2 regions of the Peribacillus sp. NPDC097284 genome follow, and region 1 is predicted to be linked to the other one. Evidence: riboswitches for the same ligand, from Rfam matches in the RefSeq annotation. Region 1 holds a riboswitch; the other holds the start of a gene.

Region 1 (15,948 bases):
AGAAGGGGAAACGGGAACGGGTAAAGAGGTGCTCTCCCGCTTCATTCACTCAGCAAGCCCGCGTAACCACGAGCCCTTTATCGCGATTAATTGTGGAGCCATTTCAGAATCCCTGCTTGAAAGTGAATTATTCGGCCATGAAAAAGGCGCATTCACCGGTGCAACCCAACAACGAAAAGGCTTTTTTGAAATAGCCGGAAATGGAACCCTTTTCCTTGATGAAATTGCTGATGCCAGTCCAGCCATCCAAGTCAAGCTTCTGCGGGTCTTGGAAACTAGGGAATTTATGCGGGTCGGAAGCAGTGGGACATTACGGACCAACGCACGATTGGTAGCTGCCACTAATGAAAATCTTCAGCAAGCAGTAGAAAACAATAAGTTTCGGGAGGATCTATTTTACCGCCTGAATGTTGTCACTCTTGAAGTACCAGCATTACGTCATAGAAAAGAGGATATCCCTCTCCTTGTCGAGCATCTGGTCGAAAGGAATGGTCAGGCAGATGTATCCTTTTCACAAGAGGCTATCGAAAAATTACAGCTATACGACTGGCCCGGAAATATACGTGAGCTATCTAATACCGTGATGAGAACCTTAACCCTCGCAGATCATGGACAGGATATCACTGCGGACGATATCGTTCTCCCTACCCATCAGGTCATTTCACCCAAGAAACAAGCTACAATGGATCTTCACTCTCCTGAAAACCCTCTCGAAGAATGGCGGAAGAAACTTGTAGCCGATTTTAATGAAAAAGATGAGCTGACGCTTGAAAACATACTCTTGGAAATCAAACAGTTCGAATCTACCATCGAAAAAGAGCTCGTCCTGCAAACCCTTCAAAAAACGTATGGAAACCGGAATGAAGCCGCCAAGCGCCTACAGATTTCAATGAGGAAATTACGTTATATACTAAATGAAAAAAAACATACCTGACTCGTATATGAACAAGGGTGCCCCCATTAATAGGACACCCTTTCATTTGTTTCTATTCCAATGTTAAAACGATACGACCGTTAATTTCACCCTTTTCCATCATTTTAAACACATCATTGATTTCATCAAGCGGTCTTGTTTCAATATTCGTCCGTACTTTTCCATCTGCCGCAAATTGAAGAGATTCTTGTAAATCTTTTCTTGTACCAACGATTGAACCTCGCACCGTTACCCCATTTAATACCGTATCAAAAATAGGGATAGGAAGTTCATCATTCGGCAATCCGACCACGACGAGTGTTCCGCCTCTTTTGACTGAACTGTAAGCCTGTTCAAATGCTTTTTTCGTTACGGCAACAGAAATAGCTGCTTGTACGCCACCAACTTTATCCTTAATTGCTTGAACGGGATCATTCTTCAACCCATTCACTGTATAATCCGCTCCTAGTTCTTTTGCCAGCTCAAGCTTATCATCTTGAATATCGACGGCAATGACATTGAATCCCATCGCCTTCGCATATTGAAGCGCAACATGCCCAAGTCCGCCAATACCATAGATTGCGACCCAGTCCCCTGGTTTTGCTTCTGAAACCTTAAGCGCTTTATACGTCGTCACACCTGCACAGAAAATTGGGGAGACCTCGGCAAAATCTAGCCCTTCCGGAACCTTGACAACATATTTTGCCGGTGCCTTACAATATTCCGCATATCCTCCGTCCACCGAATATCCTGCATTCAGTTGATCCAAGCAGAGCGTTTCACGGCCCGTCAAACAGTATTCACAGTCGCCACATGCCGAATAAAGCCATGGAATCCCTACTCGGTCACCGACTTTCAATGTTGTGACGCCCTCTGCTACCCTCTCGATAATCCCTACTCCTTCATGTCCAGGAATAAGCGGGAGCTTTGGCTTCACCGGCCAGTCGCCATGTGCTGCATGTAAATCCGTGTGACATACGCCACATGCCTTAATTTTAACTAAAATCTCACCATACTCTAAATCCGGAATCGGTACATCCTTTATTTCAAGCTCTTGTTTAAATTCATTGACGACCGCTGCCTTCATTGTTTTAACATCCTTCAATGTTTTCGATTCCACCGTACTTGTCCCCTGATTTACATTCATGATTCTATTCCTCCCTTAGGTCCGTGTTTTTCTCACTTCCACTTATTTATAATGCAAGTGCCATGCCAAACAGAAAAGTGCAATCAAGTTAGGTTCAAACATAAATCCTAGCCGAAAATTCGGCCCATTATGACAGAAATCCGGCTCAATGATGACGAAAACCAGTTCGTATATTGCTGGAAAAATGGTTCACCCTATAAAGAGGAGGTGTACAATGGACACATTTGAAGAAGCCTATGAATCCTACAAACAACAAGGAACGCCACAAGCGAACCAACAAGGTGGGAACGACAAAGAAGAAATTGTCGCCGTACGGAAGAATGAAGAGGATAATATCATCGCCATCAAGACAAATACCGGAAGGGAACTGGACTATCCCACCGCTCTTTCAGAAGCCAAGGCTGGTGCACTCGCAAACGTAGATGTCTTTCATAAATATGGTCGGGACATTTTGCGAAGTGAGCCTGATGGCATTAAAGAAAATAATCTGGATGAACTGCCTGAATTTTAAAGACCGAGAAAAGCTGCCTTCCATTCAGGCAGCTTTTTTCCGCAACAAAAAAAGAACCGCATACTAACAGGTTCTCCTAACGACTTCCTCAAGGTTTTCCGGGATATTGAAAATGGAGCAACCAGCACTCTCCCTTTTTCTCCAATCCTTCTATCTGTTTACCATTCATAATGATAGGACTCAGATATTTCCAGCAAGCGGCCACAGATTTCGACCACTTCTATGATTTCAATCCAAGACATATCCATCCCAAGTTCATTAGCATGCGAAATCTTATCCCGTAACTTCCTGATGGCATTGGCATCTTTCTTCCCTTTACTTTTGGATGGGATTTGAAAAAATGTTCTCAACTCTTTATCTTTATGAATAATGTCGAATTTATCGCTAATTTGTAGACATTCAATTAAATTAATCTCCTCATTTTTCTCCATTCTCCTTTCATATAATTCACTTGCCTTATGTAGACGATCCTCACTAATCATCGGATACCAGCTTTCACCCCCGAATCGATGCATGATAATATCACTAAGTCTCATTTCCAATAAAGTGATATAGCCAAAAATCAGCATCCTGATTGGTGGTTTTTGGAGGTCGGCATGCGTGATTAACTTTTTGATTGAATTATTCTCTAACACGAATACCCTCGTTTTCTTCTTAAAAATGCCTAACAATTGGATCAAGGGCGTTGAATCCGATACAAGTTCCCTTGGGGAAAAGAGCTTCATATAATCCGAAATGTTCCCTTCGCCAAGTTCATGTCTATCGATATAACCAACGATTTCCCCCTGGTCTTTCACGGCCAATGTATCAAAGTGTTTTTCCTCCATTACATTTTTGATATCAATGGCCGATTCATCTTTTCCACAAAACTCAAACTCTTGGGCTATGCTTCTGACCGTGATATTTTCCTCATATAGATTTTTAAGACTGTGATAACTACTATTATTGTTTTTGTACTCTACATTGGACATCCATGACCCTCCATCATTAGCATTCTATCCTAATTCATTAGAACCTAATAACTCCCCACTATCAGAAATAAGTCCACATGAAGTGGACTTTATTCCTTCATTCAAATGATATGTTTCTGCATATCTTCATTCACTTCTTGTTCCCAGTCCTTGCAAACATCTACCCAGTCCTTTGCTTTTGAGAATTGAAATAAATCCCCGAGTGAAAGTTCAATGGCTGAGTTCGCGCTCCCGCAAGCCGGGAAAACTGTCTCAAACCGTTTCATCGAAACATCCAAGTAAACATCCAGTTCATTTGCCAATCCAAATGGGCAGACACCCCCGATTGCATGTCCGGTCTGTTCAAGAACTTCTTCTGGAGATAACATCCTTGCCTTGAACCCAAACATTTTCCGGAATTTCTTATTATCGACTTTCGCATCTCCAGCGGCCACGACCAAAATTGCTTGGTCTCCTTCTCCCCTAAATGACAACGTTTTGGCAATGCGCGCGGGTATAACCCCGATTGTCTCCGCAGCTTGGTTTACTGTGGCACTAGATGTTTTGAATTCCATCACATCATGTTCCCTGTTCCATTGTTTAAAGTGGGCCCTAACACTCTCGATTGACATTTACTTTCATCCCTTTCCTTTAACTCTTTTTATGAATCGTACCATTCTTCACTATAGTAAAGCAAAATCTCTTTCCTTTATTCTAAATATTCAATATTTCGCATAAAATCTTGAAATTGACGAAAGAGGCCAAAATACGATACTATTAAACTTCGGGCAAAAGCCTAACGTGGTTCGTAACCATCCCACGATAAAAAACTAGGGAGAGAAAAATATGAATATTCGTACGCTCGCGATAAATGGTCTATTGGCTGCCATCTATATCGCTGTCTCATTCGTGCTTCAGCCGATTATGTTTGGGGTGCTTCAATTCCGCATTCCCGAAATGTTGAATCATCTTATTGTATTTAATAAGAAATATATATCCGGCATAGTCGTCGGTGTGTTCATATCGAACCTTTTCTTTTCACAGTTAGGGGCATATGACTTGATTTTTGGGGTCGGGCAATCTCTGATAGCCTTATTGCTTGTCATCTTTTCTTCCCGTTTCATAACGGGCATTAAGGGTCGAATGGCCATGACCATCATCATATTCACGGTTACGATGTTCCTAATAGCCATAGAATTGAATCTAGTCTTAGGATTGCCATTCTTAATAAGTTGGGCAACAACAGCAGCCGGGGAATTCCTCGTCCTACTGATCGGGGCACCCATCATTTATATGATGAATAAAAGAATTCAATTTGGAAAGTTGCTTTGAACTCACTGTGCATAAAGTAAAAGAACATTCTATATTCAAAGAGCTGTCTGCTACATGCAGCGGCTCTTTTTTTCAACCATACTCAAAAAAATTGATAAATGGTGGTGACTTTTTGCAGAAAAAAATACTGATGTTACTCGTCCTTCTGATTGTAGTAACATTCATCGGGCTAAATTCAGAATTATTCACGATGATTTGGAATAGCGACTTGGAATCCGTGATAGCCATATTGACAGAAAATCTCCTTCTTACCTTTGTAGTGACGTTCGTTTTGATGATCATTCAGAACTCCTTTACTGTCATCCCCCTGATTTTACTTTTAACAATTAATGTAACGATCTTTGGCTTTGCATTCGGGTATCTATGGAGTTGGTTAACAAGCGTGGTCGCGTCAGGAACCATTTTCTATGCTGCCAGGCACTGGTTCCAGTCATTGATTTTAAGAAAGATGGGTACCGACTCGCAGGATTCCGTCAAGGATCATGGGTTTATGTATGTCTTTACCGGTAGAATTTTCCCTTTCATACCGACAAGTTTAATAAACCTTGCAGCTGGAGTTAGTTCCGTCACCTTCAAAGATTTCTTAATGGCAACAGCATTAGGCAATCTCATCTACTTCTTCTTTCTCTCTTTAATTCCATATGGAATTCTTTCCGTAGAGATGAATCAATATACATTGATTGTACTCGGTTTCCTGCTCTTAACCTTTTTCCTTATCTACAAGCGCTTCAAGAAAAAAAAGAACCTATCACTCTTTAAGAAAAACAGGTAACCTTGCTGCCTGTTTTTTTGTGTGGAATCGTATATTTTCAGCCAATAGTTTGTTAAAATGTGTATGTATTTCAGCTTTGAAATGTCGGAGAATTCAGGGAGACCCATATGCCGAGACGTATCATATTAGTAATCTACATTCTTTCTGGAATGACCACATTACTTGTTTTCAATTACTATTTAATGAATTCCTTGAATACTAAAGAGGCGTTCCTTCAACTCCAGCGAGCAGAAGGGTTCATCTTTGTCCTATTAATCGGTTTGATTTTATTTCTCTACTTATCTAAAAGAGAAGAGTTCAAACAACTAAAAGAAGAAGAACAACTTCGAAGTACCCTTATTAACTCAATGGTAGACTTTGTGAATTTTAAGGATGGAGAAGGTAGATGGCTAGAATCGAATACGTTTGGACTTCAGTTATTCCAATTGGAGAATGTGGACTATAAAGGAAAAAAAGATAGCGAGCTTGCCGAGTACTCCCAATTCTACAGAGATTCATTGATTTACTGTGAAGATTCCGATCAAGAAACATGGGCAATGAAGAAGATTACGCGTTGTGAGGAGAATATTCCACTGCCAAACGGTCATTTTAAGACCTTCGATACCATCAAAGTCCCATTATTTCATGAAGATGGTTCACGAAAAGGGTTAGTAGTCATAGGTAGGGATATTTCAGAAAGAATTGCCGCGGAAAGTCAATTGCTTGCTAGTGAACAGCGTTATAAGTCTTTGTTTGATCACAACCCTTCCCCCATGTTAATGCTTGATTTGAAAGGAACCATCACAAACGTCAATCCAAGATTTGAAACCGTCACTGGATTCCGTAAAGGTGAAGTTCAAGGGGACCCTTTTATTGATTTGGATTTTTCCGCAGAAGCTAAAGAGCTCATCCAATCATCCTGTCAATATGTCGTGGAAAATCAGAAGGGGATTAAAAAAGGAAAAGATATAGCGCTTGTTACCAAATACGGGAATTCCATTTTACTTTCTTGTACTTTTGTTCCCATGTTAGTGGGCAAAGAATTAGCCGGTATCATTACGTATGCAAAAGACGTAACACAAATTCGTGAAACAGAAAGACGCTTACGAAAATCCGAGAAACTTTCGATCATCGGTGAACTTGCAGCAAGTGTTGCTCATGAAGTGCGCAACCCTTTAACGTCCTTAAAAGGGTTCGTTCAACTCCTGAAAAAAAACGACCAACCCCATGATCAATATTACACCATCATGCTTAGCGAATTAGACCGAATCAACTTAATCGTTAGCGAATTGCTTGTCCTAGCAAAGCCTCAGGAAATCATGTTCAGTCAAAATCAGATCGTAGAATTGATCGATGAAGTCAGAGCCTTGCTTCTTGTAGAAGCCGATTCTTCTTCCGCTCAAATTTCTATCGAGGTAAAAAACGATATACCGCTTATTTTATGCGAAGCAAACCAGCTGAAACAAGTATTCATCAACATGGTCAAAAATGCTCTGGAAGCAACAGCATCCCATATTTCGATAGAAATTGAGCATATTAACCATTCCATTTCCGTTACAATCAAGGATAATGGCTGTGGAATCGAGAAAGATCGCATGAAACATCTCGGGGAGCCCTTTTTTTCATCTAAAGAAAAAGGGACTGGGCTTGGACTGACCGTAAGTTGCCGAATTATCGAAGCGCACCAAGGAAAAGTACACTTTAGTAGCAAACTAAACCATGGTACCGAAGTTAAAATTGAATTGCCGATATATAAATAGGATAAGTACTTGTTTACTTGTCCTATTTTGTTGTGTTCGGGATATAAGTAAACGTCCCCATACACACGATTGAACCGGCCAAAATCACCTTCTCGCCTTTTTTATCTTTTTCAACGTACTCCCCCCTACATTTCCTGTAATATGGTAAGGTCAGAGTACCATGGTAAGCTTAATTATTTCTTAATGATGCATAATAGGAAATAGAATAATTAGCTTATAGATCAAGAAAATGTAGAGAGATTCTCTTCATTTTTTCACTGTTATTTCACATTTTCATTTTATACTAGTTCATAGAAGTACTAAGAAAGGTTGCTGGCACAACAAAATGAAGAATTACATATGGCTGTTCGTCAGTCTACTTGCCTTGTTTATCTTACCGGTAACGGCCTTTGGCCATGCATCCATTTTGAGCTCGAATCCTAGCCCAAATGAGAGCTTGGATACTATACCTGAAAAGATCAGCATTCAATTCAGTGAAACTATACAATCTTCCTTTCACTCACTTGCCATGTACAGCAAAGAGGGGAAGGAGATCCCACTTCAAGATATCCAAGTTTCAGGGAATACTCTTGAAGCTACATGGTCAAGCTCTTTCGATGAAGGGGTTTATATCATTAAATGGAGAGTGGTTTCTAGTGATGGTCACCCCATCAAAGGTACAATTCCCTTTCAATATGGGGAATCCAACATCCCATCCGATCAACTGATCGGCGAAGAACATGCAGGCTTTCCAAGTACAACACAAATAGTCCTGCAAAGCCTTCAATATCTTTGTTTTGCCGCTCTTACTGGTGCACTCTTTTTTTATTTATCATTGGTGAAACGCCCTACTCCTGATCAAATCAGCAATAGGGCCCGACGCTATATCTGGCTATCTTATACCGGACTGGCGATTTCCATTCTATTGAGTCTACCTTTAAAAGTTACGATTGACGCTGATGTAGGTTGGTGGCATGCTTTCAATGGCATCTACCTAAAAGAAGTATTACAGTCCACCCAATTCAGAAATATTTGGATGATAGAAATAGTGTTGCTAATTGCCTTACTTGTGGCAATTTTGGCTATATGGAGAAATTACTTCAACAAGGTTTCTCTCCTAACATCCTTTATCCTTATATCTGCCTTGATGGTTTGCAAGGCCTTAATCGGACATACCATGGATACAACTCATCAATACCTGGCTGTATCTATGGATTTTCTCCATGTAATGTCCATGGCATTATGGCTAGGCGGTTTATTGGCTATACTGATAATTCTTCCAAAGTCCTATAATCCGAAGCTGACTGATGTTGATAAAAAAACGTTTTATTGGTCAATCATACAGAAGTTTTCCTCATGGGCCGTTCTTTTTGTGATTGTCCTGATCGTCAGCGGACTTTACAGTAGTTTTCAACATGTCCCAACTCTTCATTCATTGCTAAATACGACATATGGACAATTATTACTCGGGAAAATCGGACTTATGTCCATCATGTTAGGGTTTGGGGCATTTCATTTACTCCGTGGGAAAAGAAAAACGAAGAAGCTGGGCCTCAGTACTGGAATAGAATTCAGCCTGGGAATCATCATTCTCCTTATTGCTGCTCTTTTAACAAATGTTCAGACAGCCAAGTCTTCTCCAGGTCCTGTAGAGAAAACGGAAATGACTGAAAATAATGATCAAGTAACTTTATCGGTGACCCCCAATGAAATCGGTGAGAACCTCATTCAAGTGGAATTAATAAATAATGAGGGCATCCCTTATACAGATATCGAACAGCTTACAGTGGTCATGGAGCCTTTAGATGAAGACACAGGGGAAGTAAAATTGCACCTTCAGGAAGAAGCAAAGGGTATATTCAAAACCAAGTCGCTTATAACCATGTCAGGAAAATGGAAGATTCAAGTTCATGGTTTAACGAAGGAACTCCACTCTATTGATGCGGATTTTGTAATAGTAGTAGGAAACTCATAATGAGAAGGGAAGAAATAAACATGAAAAATGGTACAAAGCTAATTATCGGTGCATTGGCATCTCTATTCCTCTTTGCTGGATCTGCAAATGCCCATGTCACGGTCAACCCAAGCTCTTCAGCACCTGAAGCTTGGGAAACCTATACACTGAAAGTTCCGGTTGAAAAAGAATCATCTACCACGAAGGTTGCCTTAAAGGTTCCTGAAGGCATCACCTTTTCAAGTTACCAACCAGTCCCCGATTGGAAAGTGACAACGGAAAAGGATAAAAAAGGACATGTAAAAACAGTAACCTGGGAAGCGACTGGTGATGGCATTGCTGCAGGCCAGTTCCAACAATTCACGTTCGTTGCCCAAAATCCAAAGGATGAGGCCGATATCGCTTGGGATGCATTTCAATACTATGCCGATGGGGAGATTGTCGAATGGAGTGGAGAGGAAGGTTCTGACCTACCACACTCCATAACAGAAATTACGGCAGCTTCCAAGAGCAATGAAGATTCATCAGTCCATGAACATGCCGAAGAAGGTGATCACTCTCATTCCGATTCTGTAGACAAATCGAAGTCCACAGACAAAGAAGAGAATAACGATCAAACACTGATCATCATACTTGGCCTTTTATCTTTGATCATCTCGATTATTGCCCTTACGATAGCCGCACGTAAAAATAAGAAGTAATTATTTAAGAAGATGCCCCAAAATCACTTGGGGCATCTTTTACTTATTATTCTACAACCATGGACTTGCTTGCCTCAATGGTTCTTCTCATTTCATTCTGTGCACTATGCGTGACCATCGATAAATTCAACATTCCATTTCCTTGTGCCTTCTTGCTTATCCCCAAATCTTCCGTATTTTTTACCAGTTGGGCATATAGTTCCGCCTCTGTTAATTTACGACCGAATTCTTTTTCTGAGATGATTTTCAAGAGGGCTGCAGCTCCGCTCACATGTGGTGTAGCCATTGATGTCCCACTGAGCTTAGCATACTTGCTTCCTGGATATGTGGAGAGAATATCGACACCCGGTGCCACTAAGTCAATTTCATCATTCGTATTCGAAAAATCTGCCAAGTTCCGGCTTAAGTCCACCGCCCCCACTTCCACCACTTCTGAATAAGCTCCTGGATAATCTAACTCATCCGTATCATGGCGGCCATCTCCACCGTTCCCTGCTGCACAAACGACAAGAATATCATTCTGTATCGCTTTTTGTATGAGCTGATGTTCCTTATCATCCGGGGGCCCTCCCAGTGAAAGTGAAATGACAGAGACCTTTTCACCCTGCGGCCCTTTCCAATTGATTGCATACTCCAATGCCCCATTGATCCAGTTGATATCTCCCTGGCCCTTTCCATTTAAAGCCTTCAAAGCTAGAATACTCGCTTTCGGTGCCACACCTACTACACCTACATCATTCAGGGTCGCTAAAATCGTACCACTGACATGGGTTCCATGCCCATTATCATCATGGTAATCCCCGGTTTCAGTAAAATCCCTTCCGTCAATGATTCTCTCTTTTAAATCGGGATGTTCCTTATCTATACCAGTGTCAATGACCGCAATGACCACACCTTCACCATAATTGCCTTGTTCCCATATTTCCGGTGCCTTTATAAGCTCCACACCTTCAGGAACTTTCTCATTGGCCTTTTCCATTATTTCTAACACTTTGTAAGGAATTAATCTTTTTTCTTTCGACATTTGATTACCCCTTCCTTCGTCAATAATTTGACTATCCTCGGCGAGGGAGACCTATCCCATCTGGTTGTCGTTAACCATTAAAGAGATAAAAAAGAATCTCTTCAACTTATATATACCAGATTTTTGAAAATAAAAAATAGTTTTACATAAAATTCCAACTATTTAACTACCTTTATTTCTCACTGGCCATTTACTTACTTTTTCATTATAGAACATACGTTCTTTAAATACCACTTAAATTTCCCATTTTTTTCAATAAAAAAGGCAACTTCCATTGAAGTCACCTTTTCGATATAGTTAAGCCCTGCCACAGCACTTTTTGTATTTTTTCCCGCTACCACAAGGACAAGGATCATTCCGACCTATGACAGGTTCTGTATGGACATGAGGCATTTTCGCCGCTTTTGCACTCTCCATAATGATCTGGGTACCCTTTTGCTTCATTTTTTCGTAGCGTTGTTTAAACAGTTCCATTATATCTTTGCTATATTTCAATGTATCTTCGGCGATATCCATTGCCTTTTGTTTGGAAGTATTATAATCCTCTAGAACAAATTGATTATCATGGAAAGAAACACGTATTCCAAAATGTTGCCCCGCTTGCTTATTATCTTTCTTTTCCTCAACGAACTCTAGATAGACTTCCTGGCAATCGCAAGTCTGATGCATGCAATAGTAATCATAAATCCAATACGTTTTATCTTCATACTTACTTTTTAATGCAATGCCGTTTTCAACGCCAAAGACATCCAAATATTTAATCGCTTTTCCATCAATAATTTCAAATGGATCAATCGTTCTCATCTATTAGACACATCCTAATTCATCAAAATTTATTAACCTCATTTATTGTACAACCTAAATCCTAAACCGTCACTTGAAACGAAGCCGACAAAGGCGTATCCCTATTCTTCAACTACAAAAGCTATATATATAAAAGAGGAGCAGTACCTCCGTTTATGGCAAACGGAGATACTGCTCCATGAGTTATGCTGCTATAGCTTTTGTTTTTTCTTTTTTCTTGTAAAATAATAAATAACCCAGATACCCGATGTAGATAATAGATACAACCAATACAATGGCCCAAGCTTTGTAAATGGTTTGGTTATCAAAGACACCTGTAAGGGTCAATAATGATGGAATAGTCAGTGTAACCCATGATAGTACAAGCGAAATTTTCCCGACGAATTCGGAAATGGGCAACTTCTTACAGTTGGTCAAATAGAACATTCCCCAAAGGAACGACCATAATACCCAGTTCAACCCCTTCACCATGTCACCATATTGAGCAAACTCTACGGTTGCGTACACAACGGACAAAATGGACACCCATAGTGAAAAGTACCCGAGACCGCTTCCATCCATCCCTTTTAGAATGGTTATTCCCAAGTACAAGTAGGTAAAACCAAACAAGAATATCGATGCATGTCCTAAAGACATTGCATTGCTAGGTTCTGAAACAATAATTAAATAAAACGCACCGAGCACCTGAAACGAGCCAACAAATAAATTAAATACCGCAACATTTCTTGCATCGGCTTTTCCTAACGTCATTTTTCCATTTAGGAATAAAGTCGCTCCTGCAAGAAGTAATATAATATTTCCCATATTTAAAAGAATGAACGTGTGTTCACTCTCTATGTCCCTCCTCTTTATTAACTCTGCACAAACAAAAAAGCATCACTTCATTCAACATGCTATTTTACAAACTTTTAGTTTTCTAATATAGTAATTGACCACTACTTTGATAATACCATATGTTTGTGTTTTAAATCTAATTGAAAAAAAAAAAGAAGCGTTTCCGCTTCTTGTTCATACGATCCAAGTCGTCAATTGGTCGATTGGCGTTTTTTTTGCTGGTTTGGGCTCCATATCCGGATACCCCAGATAGATAAAAGCCAGGATTTCCCCTTTGGCCGATAAACCGAAAAATTCCCTCACCTTATCATGATAGGCAATTTTACCGGTTCTCCATACCGCACCCAGCCCCAGCGAATGTGCCGTTAATAGCATGTTCTGAACAGCACTGTTGACCGCACCATACTCTTCAGTTAGCATGACATTTTTCTTATCGCTAGGTTCCATGCCTACCGCAATGATGACAGGCGCCCTCAGTGGGTTTTTCTTTGCTTTTTCCATTTTGCTTATTAGGCTCTCTGGTGTGTCATCCACATTTTCAAGTTTAGTGATTTCCTCAAAAACCTGACCAAGCTTGTTTCTTCCTTCACCCATCAGCACGAAAAACCGCCAAGGCTCCGTTCTAAAGTGATTAGGTGCATAAGTTCCGGATTCGATAATTTGTTCGATGATTTCTTTGGGCACAGGATCTTGTTTGACCAGCCCAATACTTCTTCTCGTTTTAATGGCTTCAAAAGCATCCATCGTAGATTCCCCCTTATCCTTTTATCTCCAGAAGCTTCTGCTTCAATTCATTTTCCATCACGGCAAGTTCCTGCTCAGCATGACGTCGTTTATGTCTTCCTTCTTCTTGAATTCTAAGCGTTTCTTCAAGAGTGGAAATTAAATTGGCCTGTGTATTCTTAAGCGTTTCAATGTCTACCAGCCCCCGCTCATTTTCCTTGGCGGTTTCGATCGTATTGACTTTCAACATCTCCGAATTCTTCAATAACAGGTCATTCGTCGTTTTGGATACCTGTTTTTGTGCCTCCACGGCATGACGCTGTCTGATTAAAGTCAATGCAATGGCGACCTGGTTCTTCCAAAGTGGGATGGCCGTCATGATGGAGGATTGTATCTTCTCGACAAGTGCCTGATTCGTATTTTGAATCAACCTGATCTGCGGAGCGCTTTGAATTGTGATTTCGCGGCTCAATTTCAGATCATACAGCCTTTTATCGAGTCGTTCAGCAAATTGGCGCATATCGTTGACTTCCTGGAACTTCATCTGGTCATTGCTCATCTCAGCAGATTTCTTAAGCGCAGGAATGGTTTGCTCATATAACTCTTCAAGCTTGATTTCCCCTGCTGCGATATAGACATTCAACGCTTGGAAGTACTCCTTATTCGTTTCATAGAGCTTTTCCAAGATTACAATATCCGATAGGAGTACATTCTTGCTACGATCAAGCTTGACGCTGATTCGGTCGATTTGAGCGCCTGTTTTTTGGTACTTCGAAAGGGCTTCCTGTACCGAGCCTGACAGTTTGCCGAACATTCTAGCGAAGAACGAGGGTTTTTCGGCCTTCAGTTCATCCGGGCTCAATTCGTTTAATTTCTTCATTAGATCACTGATGATGTCGCCTACCTCACCAACATCCTTCTTTTGCACATGCTCAAGCATCGAATTGGAAAAGGACAGTAGCTTTGATTGGGCCGGTGTTCCATACGATATCATGGCCTGATGATTCGTCGGGTCGATCTGTTTCGCAAGCTGATAGGCCTTCTCCCGATTCTCCTCCGGAATCACATCGATGAGTTTGACCGGCTTTGCTTCCTGTTTGGACAATGTTTCTTGCTCCTTCACCTCAGCAAAAGGATTGGCTAAAAGGTCATCCATTAAATTAGAGCTACTGGCATTATTCAACAAATCAGAATCCTTATTATTCATTTTAGCCTCCTGCTTTCCTCTATTTGTGACTCTTTGCGTGTTTTAATGGTTTGTTTTGCAACATCCAATTCAAAATTGAGGGTATCAATATCATCGGAAAGGACTTTATATAAATCTTTTTCTATCGTTTTAGTAAGATCCTTCAACGTCTTTCTAGTTTCGGTCAATGACAGTTCAAGCTCCTTGTTCTTTCTCGGTTGCTGGGCCAGAAAAACATATTTCTCTGCCAATTCCGTTGCGGAATCCAAATGAGAATAATAAAACAATTCAGCTTTATAGAACCTTTTCGGCTCTTTTTTAGTCAGACTATATATTTTCCTGATCATTTTAATCATATCCTTCCTCTGTTTGAAGGAAGAAAGGTGACGCACTGAAATAAGTGCCTTTTGAACCCGCCAGATTTTTGGCTTTGCTTCATCTATATTTTTCTTTATATATTGATATTCTTTCCTTGTAAGTTGATGTTTTTTTAAAAATCGTGAAGTGAAATAAAGTGAACCCAACCAGTAAGTGAGCCCCCCTCCGACCAGTGAAAAGACCACCGAAATCATGAAGGATTGATCTAAGGCAAATACGCTGATCAATCCCACCAACAAAGCTATCGGGGCTGCAACCAGCATAGGAACAACATCAGCAAGAAATCGATTCATTAGTATTATCCTCCTGACTTACATTCTTTTCTATATATACGGATGATCGCTACTTTAGTTTCATAACGGAAGAAAGATTTCTTCCTTACCTAAACGATATAGGAACTGGCGGATTTCTGCAAATTTATTGAAATGATTTCTTTTCCTCAAATCAGAAACCTTTCATATGAACATTCCCTAGGCAGCCATCTTTGTCACTTTCTTAACTCCCACATAGACTATTGATATCTGTCTATCCAGATTTTAAAGGAGAGTGAAGTAATGAAGCATCACGGTTTCTATCCGTTGCCCCAACAAAACGGAAATCACCAGTTCCAAGAGCTGGATATCGAGGCCAAGCTCCCCCAAACGCAATCGATTGAAGGAAGAATTCTGGAACTTGAACGTCAAAATGAACGCCAACAGCTGAAGAGAATCAGTCAGGTTCATCACGATGTCTCACGCATAAACGCTGCCGTGGACCATGTAAACCAGATTGTGAATAGGCTAACTGAAAATAATCAGCAACGAAAAAACAATATCACTAAACATCCATGGGACGACGAAATTATCCCATTTAACTATACTGTTGGAGACTAATGCCTAAAAACAGCAGGGCTTTGCACCTGCTGTTTACATTTTTTCTAATTGCTCTTTCATTAAATTTATCGGATAACCTGATAGTTTTAGATGGATGAATCGATTATAGTAATGGTTAATTTCTTGAGT
Region 2 (15,948 bases), on a different contig from region 1:
TATCATCTACGTACGAGTCCCGTAGATATTTTGAAGAAGACTCCATGGCATATTCTTATCTTTGCGTTCTCTATGTATATCATCATTTTTGGTCTTCAGAATGCAGGGCTTACAGCCATCCTTGTTCAAATCTGTGAACCGATTGTCAACAAAGGATTATTAAGTGCGAGTTTGGTGATGGGAGGGCTGGTTTCGGTCCTATCGAACATTTTTAATAATCATCCAGCCCTGATGATCGGGACCATTACGTTGACGGAAATGGGGTTAGATCCCATCACATTAAAAACCATTTATCTTGCCAATATAATAGGAAGTGATATGGGGTCCTTGTTATTGCCCATCGGTACACTTGCCTCCTTGATCTGGATGCATATCCTGAAACAAAATAAAGTGAAAATCACATGGAAAGAGTATGTGAATGTTACCGTACGAGTCATCCCGTTGGCTACAGTGGTGACATTGCTTTTACTATTTTATTGGGTCCATTTGGTCTTTTACTAATGAAACCCCTTTTCCTCCATCATCTTAAATGGCTAACCCCCTATATTCAAGGGGAAAGAACATTCTCGCTCACTCATGAACACTTCCCCATAAACCTAGCCTCATTACCGTTCTATCAATCCTTGGGAGAACAGCTGAAAACGATCGAAGGAAAGCTCGTTGTTTTTGATGGAGGAGAGGACCCTAAGAGAATGGGGTTACTCAAAAAGTCGGAAAATGGCCTGGTTGAATTGGCAAGGGCCAAAGGAGAACGTATATATTTAAACCTGACACAACTTCAAACGGTGCATGTTCCATAAAAAGGATTGCTTTGAAAGGAGAAGCCAGAAAACCGGCTTCTTCCTTTTTTGTTTTTTAGCCGTTATATTAGGAAAACTTTCCACATTGGTAAAACGTATTATCTAAGCACTAAGTCCTTTGGTGTTTTTAAGAATAAATATATGAGTATAATATACTATTAAAATGTGTCATTTTTGTTAAAAAAGGATTAATATATATAAATTTTTTGTCATATATAGTCTAAAGGATATATAAGTATCACCGATATTATTGGAGAAAGTAAGTAAAAAGTCTTATTCTAATAAACTGATATATAAGATTACCAATAATCTGGAACTGCTCTATGTATGTATTTCCAGTCATAAAGGAAGGGTTCAAAATGAGAAGAAAATTATTAGTCAGCATGCTGCTTTTATTACTAGTCATGGTTGGAGTGACCTTTACACCGGGTACAAAAGTTGATGCAGCAGATCGGATTCATACAGTTTCCTCGCAAGAAACGGTAGAATCCATTGCATCGATTTATAATATAACGCCAGAACAATTGATGAATATCAATGGTTTACCGGATACCCAGTTATATGTAGGACAAAAGCTTAAAATCATACAGACCGCATATACTCCTTCCATCTATCAGTGGGCGGAGAGAGGGAAACGAATTGCCAACTATGCAAAAACATTTGTTGGATTCAAAAAAACGGCAGGAGAAGAGACCCCTTCTAAAGGCTTTGATTCGAGTGGATTGGTTCATTGGGCCCTTTCTCAGCAGAATGTGGCTGTTGATCGTTTAACCGTGGACGGATTTTATAAACTTGGGATGGAAACGGCTGTTCCTAAGGCGGGAGACATCATCTTTTTCCTTGAAAAAGACACATCAAAAGTGGTGACGGCAGGGATTTATCTAGGAAAAGACAAATTCGTCAATTCTGGATATGGTGCAGAAACAGTTCAAATAAGAAATAGCACGGAAAAGTACTTTGCTAAATATCAAGTTATCTATAAAACGTATACACCTAAAGGGGAACATATCGTACAACCGGGTGAAACGCTAAGTAGCATTTCAAACAATTACAGCATTCACATGAACTCCATTAAAAAACGTAATGCTTTACCGACTAATGAAGTGATGGAAGGTCAATACCTTCAAATATACAGTGATCTTCTATTCCCGTTTTATGAAGGACAAGAAACAGCATATGACAATGCATACGATGTAATCAGATATGCTTATACTTTGCGAGGGTTCACGTATGTTTTCAGTGGGGCTGATCCGCTAACTGGAATGGATTGCAGTGGATTGATTTACTGGGCCATGAAGGAGCAGGGGATTTCCATAAAACGTAGCTCTGCTGCCGACTACTATGAGTGGTTGCCGGCTATATCAGAACCAAAAGCGGGCGATTTAGTCTTCTTTAGGGATACAGGTACAAGACAAGGTGTAACCCATGTAGGGATCTTTCTTGGGAATGGGCGTTTTATCCATACAACCGAGAAAGCCGGTGTCCATATATCTGACCTTTCTTCCGGGTATTTTGCCCAGAAGTTCGAAAGCTATGGCCAAGTACAACTTATCATGAATTAAATGCAAGAGACAGGATAGAGGGGGCTTGAAACTGGCCCTATCTATCTTCTTTTTTATATCCTCTTTTTCAATGAAGTTTTTCAGAGTTGAATGACCTTTAAATGAGGCTTGTGCGATAAGTTTCTTTTGTGTAGAAGTCACAGAATAATATTATGACTCAAAGGATGTGGGTATCATAGTTTATCGAAAAAGAAGTAGTGGAGGAAGGGGACTTGAAACAATCTTTTAGACCCCCAAGAAGGCTTCTCTGAGGGTTGAAAGATTGTTTTAATCATAAGTGTGGAAGATGCAAGATAAGCTCCTGATGCCAGAATGAGCTATAGTAATCAAGCAATTCCAATGAATGCACTAGAATTATTTTTTATTCAGATTAAGCATGTAGTGAATGGTGGCTTTCTCTAAAGCGCTAATAAATTGATTCAACACTTCGGTCTGGTTATGCCTGTTTGTCCTCTTAAGGTCACTGTCTAGGAAAAAATGTTTTCGTAAAGTCCTGGATATTTCCAATTGTACGCCAGCGCCGGTTTTGCAACGGTTGGTAATATTGTTTTCATTCATCCCCAACAGATGCTTCGGTGCTTCAGCTGTTTGAAATCCAGCTTCCTTTAAGGCTACTTGTATCACATGTTTATAGGTCTCGTTCCTGCCACCCATATAGATTAACGCTTCATTGGAATCGCGATAACCATGTATGGAGAGGATTGTTTTTGCGTTATTTGCCATCAGTATGGCGGTTGGCTCATCGAAGGAGGTGGAGGTGATGTGCAGTTTGCTGTTATCCCTTCGTTTATGTCCTTCAAATAGATACGTACTTGAATGGAGTCTTTCTCCAAGGGCAAAGGCTACTTCACTAGTTCCCGGTTCGATATTGCCGCCATGGATCGCAAAAATCGCTATTTCTGGATTACGATGAAAAGCCGTAATGCTATAATCGGTGTTTTCTTTTTCATTCTGTTGCAGTTCCGCAAAACTTGAGTATCCATTCTCCATCCTATTTGCCTCCTCGTCCTGCAATCTCCTTGTATTGTATAACCATTGAAAAACAGGTTGAACCCTCATGAGGTTCAACCTGTTTTTTTACTCTTGGATATTTGTATACTGTTCTATTTTCTTTTGTTCATCGGGAGTCAGTGTTTCAGACCGTTTGAACGTATTCATTGTTACAAGCAGGACTGCTATCAGAACAACAGGGATAACCCAGCTTACTACTTTTTTTAATATCTTCATTTTCTCGTCCCCTTATAGATCTATAAAAATTTAGATGTTTTCAAGATGTATAGGCGTTTTCTTTACTGCTGTGCTTGCCAACTGCCATTTCTCCGAGGATCGGCTGCACCTGATAACCGACCGTTCTTTTCATTTCTAACGAGTACCTGTACGCCACCATAGAACACAGGGGCGACTTTTTGTACGACATTGTAACCGGCTCTTTCTAATGCAGAGGCTGTTTCAGGCGAAGGGCGGTATTCTGTATAGATGGTATTACCATCAAATACGAATCGATTGCGATCTATGATATTCTGGAACGTATCCTCACCTTCTGTATAGGAATACAGGACCTGCATGAGCACTTGCGGTATCCTATCACCACCGGGCGAACCGATTCCGATTGTCTTTTCCCCTTGTTTTTTAAGAATGGTAGGAGCGGTAAAGGTCCTTGAGCGTTTATGCTCATCGATTTTATTCAGGCCAGAGCGGAAGTTTTTCAATTGGTCATTCAAGAAAAAGCCGTTCGTATAGGCACCGGAACCAAAAAAGTTACTGAGTGTATTGGTCGTAGAAACGACTGTGCCATACTTATCCATGACGACGAAATGCGTCGTGCTTTCATGTTCTTCAGACTGGAACTCTACATTTGACCAATCACCTTTATTTATCTCTTTTTTCAGGTTGTCCAAATGAAGGGGAGATACTAATTGTTCAGCTTTGTCAGCGCTGATTCCGTCCCCGGTATAGTGAATTCGGTCTTTATAGGAGGCGTTGGTAATGGCTCCCAGTAACTCCATATAATCTGCCTTATTTGAAGCATTGCTTAAGTCGACTTCTTCAGCGAGATTTAACATTTCAAGGACGGTTATCCCTGAAAAGGGAGGGGGAGCGGTCCAAACATCATATCCGGCGAATTTGCCTTGGATGGGCTCCCGTTCTTTTACTTCATAATGCTTTAAGTCCATTAAGTCTACATCTGTTCTTTTTTTGATATTCCGTGCGATGTTCCCTTTATAAAACCCATCGGGCCCTTTTCGCTGAATCAGTTTCAATGTGTCGGCAAGATCTTCTTGTTTCAAAACCTTTCCTGGTTCAATTGAATCATCATCAGGATAAAACAAGAGAGTTTTCTCTGAATAAATTCTTGCTTTGGCTGCCTTTAGGCGGGAGGCCAACATTTTATCGACTTCAAATCCTTCTTCAGCCAGGTCGATGGCCGGCTGAAGAAGGTCTTCCATCGGAATGGTTCCGTATTTATCATGGACAGCTTGCATCCCGGCTACAAAGCCAGGGACACCGGTATTATGTTTTAACTTTGAACGTTCAGGAGCCGTTTCACGATAATCAATAAAATTAGGCTCCTCAGACTCGGGTACAATCAGCATTCCGCCGCCGCCGCCGATTCCAGACCCAAAGGGCTCTGTTACACCTAATGCATAAGAAATGGCAATCGACGCGTCGGCCGCTGTTCCACCGTTATCTAATATATTCATCCCCACTTCTACGGCGATAGGGTTGGAAGAGCTAACTCCATATGATTTATCGTTTAACGATTCATTGGTATCATGCGTGTCAGAAAGAGGGTCAGTTTTTGAACATCCTGCTATAAAAATGAGCAAACAAAGGGAAAGGAGTACTTTCCGTGTGAAAGGATAAAACACTGATTGATCGCCTCTTTTCGGTGTGATCTTCTAAGATGTATGTCTTCTAGCATACCTGCTAGTAGACTCTTATTCACGTATTATCTAGTTGTATGATGGTGCTTCATGTTTCTATTCTTCAGTAGTTGTCTCTTCTTGGGTTACTTTCTTTTCTTTAGCAGCTTTCTTTTCTTGGGCTGCTTTTTCCTCTTGTTCACGCTGTTCTTTATGGTCTATTACACGTGTATGATCCAATTTAATCTCTATCTTATTATCTTTTTTAGACCATTGCACGTTGTCACTTGTTTCTTTCGTCAACCAACGGAAAACTCGCGATACATCGCTAGAAGATGTAGCGGGTCTTGGTGTAGCTTCCTTGATTTGCAAGGGAACCACATCAACGGTTGCTTGTCCGTCATCAGTTAAATGGTATTGTACCATCGCAGAATCTTTTGTACGTGTCCAGCCTTGGTCGAATACAAAGTTTCCTAAGCTGTAAAAGATAAGTCCATCTTTATACACATCGAATGATTGGACGACATGGGGGTGATGGCCAATGATGATATCTGCACCAGCATCGATCACCGCTTTCGCTAATTCTGTTTGACGACCTGTCGCAGAAGTAGCATATTCTTGGCCCCAGTGCATGTTGACGACAACTAAGTCTGCGTTTCCTTTTTTCGCATCCTTGGCATCACCAATCATTTCAAATAATAAGTCAGGATTGGAATTCAATAATCCGGCTTGATTACTTTTGGCTACCGCATTTTTACCATATACATCGGTAAATCCAAGAGTAGCGATACGTACGCCTTTAACATCCTGGTAATTGATGTTTTCTTTCGCTTCTGTAATATTCCGACCTACACCAACATAATCCATTTTGGCATTCTCGAATTCATCGATTGTGTCGAGTAATCCTTGTTCTTCAAAATCCATCATATGGTTATTCGCAAGGGTCATGACAGAAAATCCGGCATTTTTAACAGCTTCCACACCATCTGCATACGAATTTAAACGAATGGCTGTATCAGCTTCTTCATATTTCGATACATCTTTTGCTAGAGCAGGATGTTCATAGTTTCCACTTACATAATCCGAAGCATTGAAATAGGGCTTCATGTAACGGAAGAGGTAATCAAAACCATGGCTGTCTGTCACTTCCTCGACATAACGGCCCATCATGATATCTCCGACCATTGACATTGTAAGGGTATCGTTTGGTTTTGATGCAACAACCTCCACGTCTTTCGTGCGTCCCAACCAAGATGTTACGACTAAGACGATGATCAATATCGGTAGAACGATTGCAGTGTATTTGAGATTCTTTTTCTTCGTCCGCTTTGTAAAGATAAGTGTTTTTTCTTTTGCGTTTAAAGTACGTTTCATTTTATCCACCTCAGAATAGGTAATACACGTTCATTAGACCGAAAGTTACTCCGGATAATAAAAGCGTGCTGCCGAGTGTTAATGGCATTCCTTGTCTTTGAATGGCATTAGCGATCAAGCCAGGGACGATTATACCAATACCACGGAATTCATAGATTTCAAAAGGCATGACGGGGTAGACGAAATCCAATACGAGTTTTAGACAAATCCCCGTTATCATCATTGCGGCAAACTTTCTTCTTCCATATAAGATTACCCATCTTGAAAGACCGTGAGCGACAATGAAATAAGTTAAGATACTTACTATAATAATAACCAGCATGACTTGCCATTGATCAAAAACTAATGCCAAATAACCTGGCACGATAAGTCCGGCGGGCACAACACCCGTTTTTTCTGAAAAAATAAGGCTCAGTGTTACCCCTAGTACTAGGGCTACGTATAAATCCGATCCAAACATTAAGGTTCCTCCTACTTAACTCGCTTTTTGCTTCGTTTTAGTTTTCATGATTGCGTCAATTAAGGGTTCTGCTGCTCCGTGAATGTTACCGACCCCATAAACGATTCGGTTTTTCATGACTGGGCGCAGTTTGGCAACGATTTCTTCCGTTGACCATTCTTCTAAATCCCAATACTCTACTGTATCCAATTTTCCTTGCTCAAATGCTTTCGTTATTGGTGAAGTAGTTTCACCGATGGCAATGACGATTTCGGACTTTATGTAAGGCAATACATCTCTTGCAAATTGCTCTGTACGGTCCACACGGTCAGGACGGCAGTTCATGATTACGATAGGAGCTTCCGTGCTGTATCCGAAGGTACTTACCCTGTCCCAAATATTCAATGTAGATGACGCATCATTGGCGGCAAATCCATTAACGAAGAAAGTCGGTTGCCTAGCATCTCCAAATTTAGTGATACGCATGGCCCCTGGGTCTGGATGTGCATTTAACATGCCACGGAATGCCGTTTTCTCATCGATACCCAATGCTTCTGCAACAGCCAAGGCAAGGGAGGCGTTATCAGGGAATACCATATAGTCGAATTCACGTAGAAATTCTTCTGAGATCCTTGAGTTATCGGCTACGATTACCTTCGTATTACGTTGTTTGGCAATTTCTTTGTAATATTCTAAATGTTCGCCCTCGATGGTTATTAAATGCCCATTGTAGGGTATGGTTGCAGTGAATGCTTCTGCAACTTGATCCAATGTTGGTCCCATGACATCCATGTGATCTTCAAGAACGTTTACGATAACCCCAATGTTGGCCTGGATCATTTTATTTTGGAAGATTAGTTGATAGTCAGGCTGCACGGCCATGCACTCACAAACTAATGCTTCAGTTCCTAAGTCAGCTACTTCTTTAACTACGCGACGTTGTTCCCCGATATTCGGTCCTTCTGGACGACGTATGATCGGTTTTTCTTTGTCCGTAAACCAATAAATCATTCTTGCGGAAGTTCCGGTTGTTTTTCCTATTGTCTTGTACTCCGCTTCCTTGATCACACCTGTAATCAGACGTGTTACAGTGGATTTCCCTCGGATCCCATTTACGTTGACACGTACGGGAATGGAGTCGAGACGCTTTTGATGGCGTTTTTGTTCGACTATGCCATAGCCAAGCAAAAATAATGCACAAATAAATATCGGTGCCATTTTTTAACCTCTCTTTTTTTATATATTTGATTTACTGAATACACACTACATGATTTTAAACTTATTAAGCAAGGGTCGTTTTTCTATAGCAAGATAGCTTATTTTGATAATTTCCAAATTAAACTATAAATGAGTGTAATAGTAACTAATGGCTATAATATTCATGTAAGGACAAATACTCTATGGATTCCCCATTTCATGATGATTCTATTATGAGATGGAGAATAAAAAATAATTTTTATAGGATAATGAATTCTTTTTATAAGGATAAAAACCCAATTCCTAGTATCTACTGTAGGAGTTTAATGTAGACGATCCTTCCTGTTTTATAATTGTTTATACCTATTTGTGCGTTTATTTTCTAATCTACTAGTTTGTTTTTTCTTTATTCCTGTATTTTGATTCTAATGACTCATTTAGTGCTACTTTTTTGGGATTGGATAAAGATGAGTAAAATCACCCCCCATATTTTTTGGGTTTTTTTAATATGAAATACCCGAGGGGCTATGAGGTGACATCAATAAATTGTCAAAATCCTTCTCTTAAAAGTTTTTGGAAATGAGGGTTTTTAAAAAAAAGACTAGTTTCTTCTATTAATATAGTGTTAATAGTAGAACTAAAAAAAACCCAGAATAAATTCTGAGTTTTTAGAGTATTTTTACATTCATTTATAATAAGGGATCAAATGAAATATTATTTATAGATGAGAGTAATTTTTGTAAATTCATAGTCTCGAATCAATTTTAAGATGATGCTATCTTTAGCTAGATTTTATTCTATTTAAAAGCTCAGTATGTGAGTCCTTTTTACCGCCATCTATAACATAAAGCATAGGGGCTAATCTTCTGTTTCCTTTATCGGCAGAATTCATCTTCAAGTAATTTTCGTATTCGTTGCGAAAGAATTCGTCTTGGGCTTTCCCTTCGTTTAACTTTGCTATGAATTTGAAAAATCGTTTCATATGAATTCCTCCTTGTTTGGTTAAAAAGTATTAGGTTAATAGTAACATACTTTAGGTGGAAATTAACCACTTATTATAAAATAGGAAATAAAAAATAGTAAAGGTGATTATATAGACTTAGTTCTCTGGATTTGGAATACGATATTGATGTAAGGTCATCTCGTCTGTTTAGAGAGTCTCCTGTTGATCGGGTTTCGAATGAGAGTAATTAAGAGTTGGTTCAAATGCTTTTTAAAAGTGTGCTGACACTTCTAGAGAGGAAGTAGTTATTCTACTATTTACTGATGTAAATATTACTGGAGTAATATTAATTATACATTGAATATTCAGAAAATAATAGTGTGAGTTGAATTATTTCTCTCTGTATAAGATTCATGGTGAATTTTTTATTATAGTTTGTTTTGTGTTGTTATTAGTTTATTCCCCGTATTCACTATATTGAAACAATTTTAATGAAGAGGATATATTTGTTATTAACTTCATAGGAATAGCTAAATGCATGCAAGGAAAAGCTTCCCACAAGGTAGGTGTGGGAAGCGGCTTTCATCATAATTGAAATCTTTTAACCTGGTCTGTTAACTGTTCTGCCGATGATGCAAGTTCACTGGCGTGATTGGTGATTTCATCCATTGAAGAGCTGGATTGCTGTGCTGAAGCAGATACTTGTTCAATGCCTGCTGCTGACTCTTCGGAAACGGCTGCAATGTCTTCGACGGCCTGGTTGATTTTTATGCTATTGGTAGAGATATAGTGTAAGTCATTGGTTATGTGTTGTAATTTTGTGCTCATGGCTCCCACTGAATGATTGATGGTTTCAAAGGTTTGGCCGGTAATGGTAATTTGTTGGGTGCCTTCATCTACTTGTGTATATCCATCTTCCAAGGAGTGAACGACGGTTTTAGAACCTGTTTGAATGGCTGTAACAATTCCAGTAATGTCACCCACAGAATCTGTAACTTGTTCCGCGAGTTTCCGAACTTCTTCGGCGACGACGGCAAATCCTTTTCCATGTTCGCCGGCGCGTGCCGCCTCAATGGCTGCGTTTAAAGCGAGTAAGTTGGTTTGATTGGAAATGTCCTGTATGACCTGAACGAGCTTTGAAATTTCCTGGGATTGTGAATCAAGGCCTTTTACCTCATCGACTGCCTGTTTCACAATCCTATCAATCGTTTGCATTTGTTGTACGGATTTGTGCATCATGGTTGTTCCTTCTTTTGTTAAGGACAGGATCTCGGTGGAGGTTTGGGAAATTTCTTCTCCTTCACTGTGTGCCTTTTGGATCTTTCCTGAGAATTCTTCCACCATACGGACGATTTCCGTTGCTTGGTTGGCTTGTGACTCAGAGCCTTCTGACAGCTCGTACATAGTGGTTGCAATTTGACTGCTTCCTTGTTGCACTTCATTTGCCGATTGGGTCAGCTCTTCGCTTTTGCTTGTAACGGATTCGGATACATTCAGCATGTTTTCAATGATATTGCGAAGGTTTCTCTGCATCTCGTTTGTGGAAAACGTCAATTCCCCGAGTTCATCGTTTGATGTCTGCTTAAGTGGTGCATGGTTCAGTTCACCTTTTTCCATTAGCTTCATCCTGTCTCGGATCCTTAGGATCGGTTTGGTAATGAGGTTGGCTGTCACAAGGGCAAGGCCAATTCCTGCTATGACTGTAATGATGGATAAAATGATACTCGTCGTTTTAACGGATTTTCCACTGCTGATGACGGTCTCTCCGGAAGTGACGATCAGTTTTTCGCGCTCGGAAGCGAGCTCTTTGAAGCCATCCATTATTTCCGTGCTTATGGGCGCTACTTCATTCAGCAATATTTCTTTCGCCTGTTTTTCATCTCCTTGCTCATACTGGGTAAAGACGCGTTCTTCAATCATGGTTCTCCAATCAATGCTTGTTTCAATGATTTCTTTCGTTCTCTCAGAGTCGGATAAGGCTAATAGCTCTTCTTGTATGTGTTTGCTTTCTTCGGTATAAGCTAGGAAATCCTCTTTATATTGTTCATCTCCAAATAGGATATACCCTCTAACAAATGCCATTCTTTGCGAAAGGTTATAGAGTAATTGTTCATCTTTAATAAGAAGAGGCAATTCATGGTCGATGATATCTCTAGAATGTTTAAGAGACTTATTGCTGCTGTAAATACTATAGGCTCCTAATATGATGCATAAAGATATGACTAGCATAAATGCTAACAATACCTTTGTTTTAATCTTTTTCAAGTGTACGGCCCCTTTTTCGGTAGATTAGTTTACCTTCTGTTTATCGGAAATGGGGACCGATATTTAAAGAGAAAAGGGGAAATTGGGCTGAAAAGACAGGGAATCTCTTTGTTTTTATGGAATATATTGATATGATTCCATATATTGCGTTATGATTATAGAGAAAAGATTATAAGCCGCTTTAGGCGGAAGAGGTTCTAGCTACCCTCTCAAAAAAACTAAGGAAAAGCAGCACTCTATTCTTAGGGTGCTGCTTTTTTCCGTAAAAAAGGAGTTTTTCATAATGTTGAAGAAAGAAAAGGCAGTAGTGGTGTTTAGTGGGGGACAAGACAGTACGACGTGTTTATTCTGGGCCATGAAGCATTTTTCGGAAGTGGAGGCAGTGACGTTTGATTATAATCAGCGTCATAGCTTGGAAATTGATTGTGCGCGGAATATTGCAAAGGAACTGGACATCCCCCATCATGTTTTGGATATGTCGTTGTTGAACCAGTTGGCGCCGAACGCGTTGACGAGAAGTGACATTGCTGTGGCGGACGGGGAAGAAGGGGAGTTACCGTCTACATTCGTATCGGGAAGGAATTTACTGTTCTTGTCATTCGCAGGAGTGCTTGCAAGCCAAATTGGGGCGAAGCATATTGTAACCGGTGTTTGTGAGACGGACTTTAGCGGATATCCAGACTGCCGGGATGTGTTCATTAAATCGTTGAATGTCACTTTGAATCTCTCAATGGATCAGTCTTTTGTTATAGATACGCCGCTTATGTGGCTGAATAAAGAAGAAACATGGGAAATGGCAGATCAACTGGGTGCCTTTGATTTCGTTCGTGAAAAGACGCTGACTTGTTATAACGGAATCATAGCAGATGGCTGTGGGGAGTGTCCGGCATGCAAGCTTCGAAAAAAGGGTCTGGATGACTATGTGATTAGACGGCAGGTGAACCTATAATGTATGGGTTCAAGATTGTCGATAAGCTTCAAAAAATAGAACAGGACATTCATCGTAATCAATTGAACTATCATCAAAGACGGGTGCTCGTGAGCAAGGAATTCACGTTTGATGCAGCTCATCATCTTCATGATTATGAAGGGAAATGCAAGAATCTGCATGGCCATACGTATAAAGTCATTTTTGGCATAAGCGGCTATAATGATTCCCGTGGGTTGATGATCGACTTTGGCGACATCAAAGAAATCTGGAAAAAAGAAATCGACATTCATCTTGACCACCGCTATTTGAATGAAACGCTGCCACTTATGAATACAACAGCTGAAAATATCGTCGTCTGGATTTATGAAAAGATGGCTGATGCCCTGCAAAACAAGGACTATAAAGGGGCTAGGGTTGAATTTGTCCGTCTTTATGAAACGCCGACGAGTTATGCTGAAGCAAGACGGGAGTGGATGAACTGTGAGTAAGCTGCCCGTCATGGAAATCTTCGGGCCGACCATTCAAGGGGAAGGCATGGTCATCGGGCAAAAGACGATGTTCGTCCGGACAGCTGGGTGCGACTATTCATGTGCTTGGTGTGATTCCGCCTTCACTTGGGATGGGACAGGAAAGGAAGATATCGTCCAGATGACAGCTGAAGAAATATGGGAGGAGCTAAAACTCAAGGGAGGCAAGGGTTTCTCCTTCGTGACGATATCCGGGGGCAATCCCGGCCTCTTGAAGAATATGGCTGAGTTAATCACCCTTTTAAAAGAGAAGAACATCAGAATTGGCGTGGAGACACAAGGTAGCCGGTGGCAGGATTGGTTTCTCGATATTGATGAACTGACGATATCACCAAAACCGCCAAGTTCAAGGATGAAGACCGATTTTGAAGTGCTTGATGATATCCTATCCAAGCTTTCCAATAGAAGGGATGAAAATCAAATCTCTTTGAAGATTGTCGTATTTGATGAAGCTGATTATCAATATGCGAAGAATGTACATGCCCGCTATCCAGGCATTCCTTATTACCTGCAGGTAGGCAATGATGACAGCGTGACGACGGACGATCGGCAGCTGGTCAGTGAACTGTTGGGAAAATATGAACAGTTAATTAATCGGGTGATTGCCGATGACGAACTGAATGATGTGAAGGTGCTCCCCCAGCTGCATACGTATATCTGGGGAAATAAACGGGGCGTGTAAGGAAAAGGGTGGGGAAGTCATACTTTCTATTGAATGCCGTTTCTCTTCTATTATATGTTCTTTACATTTAGATACGTGAGGGGGTACTTTTAACCTTGATTTACCCCCGTATCCAAGATAAGATAAAAAAGGAAAAAAGATAATCCGCTTGAGGCGGAAGAGGTTCTAGCTACCCTCTCAAAAAAACTAAGGAGAACAGCACTCTTTCTTAGGGTGCTGTTTTTTCCTATAAAAGGAGATTGTAAGAAATGTTAAGAGTTCTATTGTATTTATTGTCCATTGTGACCGCGAATGTGGTCACAGCCGCATTTATGCCATTGCAATTTGGTATGTTCATCATCCCGATGGGGACATTGTTGATCGGAGGGACCTTCATCTTCCGTGATTTAGTTCAAAATAAATTTGGCAGGGCAAGGACTTATCTGTGCATTATCCTGGCATTACTTTTATCAGCCAGTGTATCATTCTTGTTAGGCGATACATTATTAATCGTATTTGCTTCCGCCCTTTCATTCGTGGTGGCTGAAACGGCAGATACGGAAATATATACTCGATTGAAGCTACCATTAAGTTGGAGGGTATTTTACTCAGGGGTAGTTGGAGGATTTTTCGATTCGGCAATATTTGTGGTGATTGGGCTTAGTCCACTGGGGGCGAACATCTTGCCGTGGTCCTCTGTACCTGCCGCGATTGTTGGTCAGATTATTGTCAAAACGGTCATTCAGTCAATGGGGGCCATTCTATTGGGGAAAATCCATGTAAGGCTTGAAAAGCGGATCAATAATGGAGGGAATGCGCTTGGTGGATGATACTAAAGAAGAAGATAAGTGCTATTGCTTGGAGGCTTTTCGCGAGAAATATGGTCCGCAAGTCCAGGGAGAATGCTTGAAGCTTTCTTGTGCCAACTACAGAAAGCATAACCTTGATAAGCTAGAATCGAGAGAATGCGAGTAAACAAAAAACCCGTTGTTAAACGGGTTTTCTTTTTTTATAGAAAATTAGATGCCTGTCCTATTCGAATCACTGCGAAGAGTCAAACAAGGTTATCGATAATAAGATTACGTACCTTTTTATTAACACGATGTACCTCGAAATATAAGGTACATCATTCCTGAACTAGAAAAAGGAAAATTTAGATTGCTAAATAAAACCAGTCATAGTAAAATGTCCTTCGGACCGCATCACTTGTCCTAATTAAGGCATAGGTACTATAATCGGGGTAATGGTGATTCTTTTAAATAGTTAATGATTTTATCAGAAATTTCAATATATACAACTTGAGGAAAAGGAGCAGATAGTATGAAAGTCATTGCACCTGAGTCATTCACATACAAAGGTGGAGAGAGAGCAGTTCTCTTACTTCACGGATTTACTGGAAGCACAGCAGATATGAAGAAGTTGGGTCGTTATCTCAATGACCGTGACTATACCTGCCACGCACCTCTATATAAAGGTCATGGATTGCCAGCTGAGGAACTCATCCATACAGGTCCAAAGGAATGGTGGAAAAACGTAGTGGATGGGTACCGTTTCCTTAAAGAAGAAGGGTACGAGGATATCGCCGTTGTCGGGATTTCCCTCGGTGGGGTCTTCTCTTTAAAAGTGGGAACGGAATTCCCTGTGAAAGGTGTCGTTTCCATGTGTGCCCCGATGAAAGGGAGAGACGTGAGTCGATTACATAATCGTATGATCAGTTATGCCAGGGCCTACAAAAAATTCGAAGGCAAAGACCCAGACCAAATCGATGCAGAAATAAAACGGTTAGAAAAAGAGCCTATGCACTCGTTGAAAGATGTTTTGCATATCATAGAAGATACTAGTGAAAATTTAGATTTGATTACGGCACCGACTCTTGTTCAACAGGGCCGGTTGGACGATTCCGACTATACGGAAAGTGCACCCATGATCTTCAATGATGTCGATACGCAACATAGGCAATTGATATGGTATGAGCAATCAGGGCATATCATCACATTGGGGAAAGAGCGGGAGCAAGTTTATGAAGATGTTCATCGGTTTTTAAATAACTTGATTTGGTAAAGTGGGAAGGCTGCCAGTTAAATTGGGCGGCCTTTTTCTAAATGTAAATCTTCTGTCTGATGAAATTCAGCTGTATAAGAACACTTTCACGTTCCCGTTAGTATCGATAGTTGCCAATAAGATATCGGTTATGTCCGCATTGTACATGGTTACTTTCCTTTTCAGCCATCCTTCATCTTTACCCACTCGGTTTAATTCGTGAAAATCAATCTTTCCCTCCTTAATAATGGTTATAGGAAAAGAAAATGGCTTTGTGGTCAACTTTATATCACCAGGGGTCACTGATTGGTATTGGGGAAGTAAGAAGAACGAAATAGTCCCATC

The links. Region 1 has a riboswitch for preQ1 ahead of ACIQXU_RS11335 (QueT transporter family protein). Riboswitches for the same ligand answer to the same signal wherever they lie in the genome.
Positions count from the first base shown of each region.
Region 2: another riboswitch for preQ1. It lies ahead of ACIQXU_RS03510 (VUT family protein); the one in region 1 lies ahead of ACIQXU_RS11335 (QueT transporter family protein).

Region 1 is NZ_JBIWCZ010000004.1:290,128-306,075, forward strand. It holds gene ACIQXU_RS11310 (sigma-54-dependent transcriptional regulator) at 1-934, shown strand, start outside; gene adhP (alcohol dehydrogenase AdhP) at 987-2,000, opposite strand; gene ACIQXU_RS11320 (DUF3892 domain-containing protein) at 2,275-2,571, shown strand; gene ACIQXU_RS11325 (hypothetical protein) at 2,730-3,542, opposite strand; gene ACIQXU_RS11330 (YbaK/EbsC family protein) at 3,644-4,153, opposite strand; PreQ1 riboswitch class I at 4,317-4,361, shown strand; gene ACIQXU_RS11335 (QueT transporter family protein) at 4,368-4,853, shown strand; gene ACIQXU_RS11340 (TVP38/TMEM64 family protein) at 4,966-5,625, shown strand; gene ACIQXU_RS11345 (ATP-binding protein) at 5,733-7,364, shown strand; gene ACIQXU_RS11350 (copper resistance protein CopC) at 7,690-9,318, shown strand; gene ACIQXU_RS11355 (YcnI family copper-binding membrane protein) at 9,339-9,998, shown strand; gene ACIQXU_RS11360 (S8 family peptidase) at 10,045-11,022, opposite strand; gene ACIQXU_RS11365 (SEC-C metal-binding domain-containing protein) at 11,320-11,826, opposite strand; gene ACIQXU_RS11370 (AmiS/UreI family transporter) at 12,010-12,630, opposite strand; gene ACIQXU_RS11375 (nitroreductase family protein) at 12,835-13,404, opposite strand; gene ACIQXU_RS11380 (toxic anion resistance protein) at 13,418-14,590, opposite strand; gene ACIQXU_RS11385 (5-bromo-4-chloroindolyl phosphate hydrolysis family protein) at 14,587-15,240, opposite strand; gene ACIQXU_RS11390 (hypothetical protein) at 15,502-15,819, shown strand; gene ACIQXU_RS11395 (DUF6933 domain-containing protein) at 15,853-15,948, opposite strand, start outside.
Region 2 is NZ_JBIWCZ010000001.1:698,582-714,529, reverse strand. It holds gene ACIQXU_RS03580 (arsenic transporter) at 1-501, shown strand, start outside; gene ACIQXU_RS03575 (hypothetical protein) at 501-800, shown strand; gene ACIQXU_RS03570 (C40 family peptidase) at 1,160-2,362, shown strand; gene ACIQXU_RS03565 (poly-gamma-glutamate hydrolase family protein) at 2,717-3,352, opposite strand; gene ACIQXU_RS03560 (CapE family protein) at 3,440-3,589, opposite strand; gene ACIQXU_RS03555 (gamma-glutamyltransferase family protein) at 3,652-5,232, opposite strand; gene ACIQXU_RS03550 (CapA family protein) at 5,344-6,600, opposite strand; gene pgsC (poly-gamma-glutamate biosynthesis protein PgsC) at 6,611-7,060, opposite strand; gene pgsB (poly-gamma-glutamate synthase PgsB) at 7,076-8,257, opposite strand; gene ACIQXU_RS03535 (hypothetical protein) at 9,018-9,218, opposite strand; gene ACIQXU_RS03530 (methyl-accepting chemotaxis protein) at 9,765-11,444, opposite strand; PreQ1 riboswitch class I at 11,630-11,672, shown strand; gene queC (7-cyano-7-deazaguanine synthase QueC) at 11,731-12,393, shown strand; gene queD (6-carboxytetrahydropterin synthase QueD) at 12,393-12,863, shown strand; gene queE (7-carboxy-7-deazaguanine synthase QueE) at 12,856-13,584, shown strand; PreQ1 riboswitch class I at 13,738-13,780, shown strand; gene ACIQXU_RS03510 (VUT family protein) at 13,833-14,393, shown strand; gene ACIQXU_RS03505 (alpha/beta hydrolase) at 14,884-15,624, shown strand; gene ACIQXU_RS03500 (DUF421 domain-containing protein) at 15,691-15,948, opposite strand, start outside.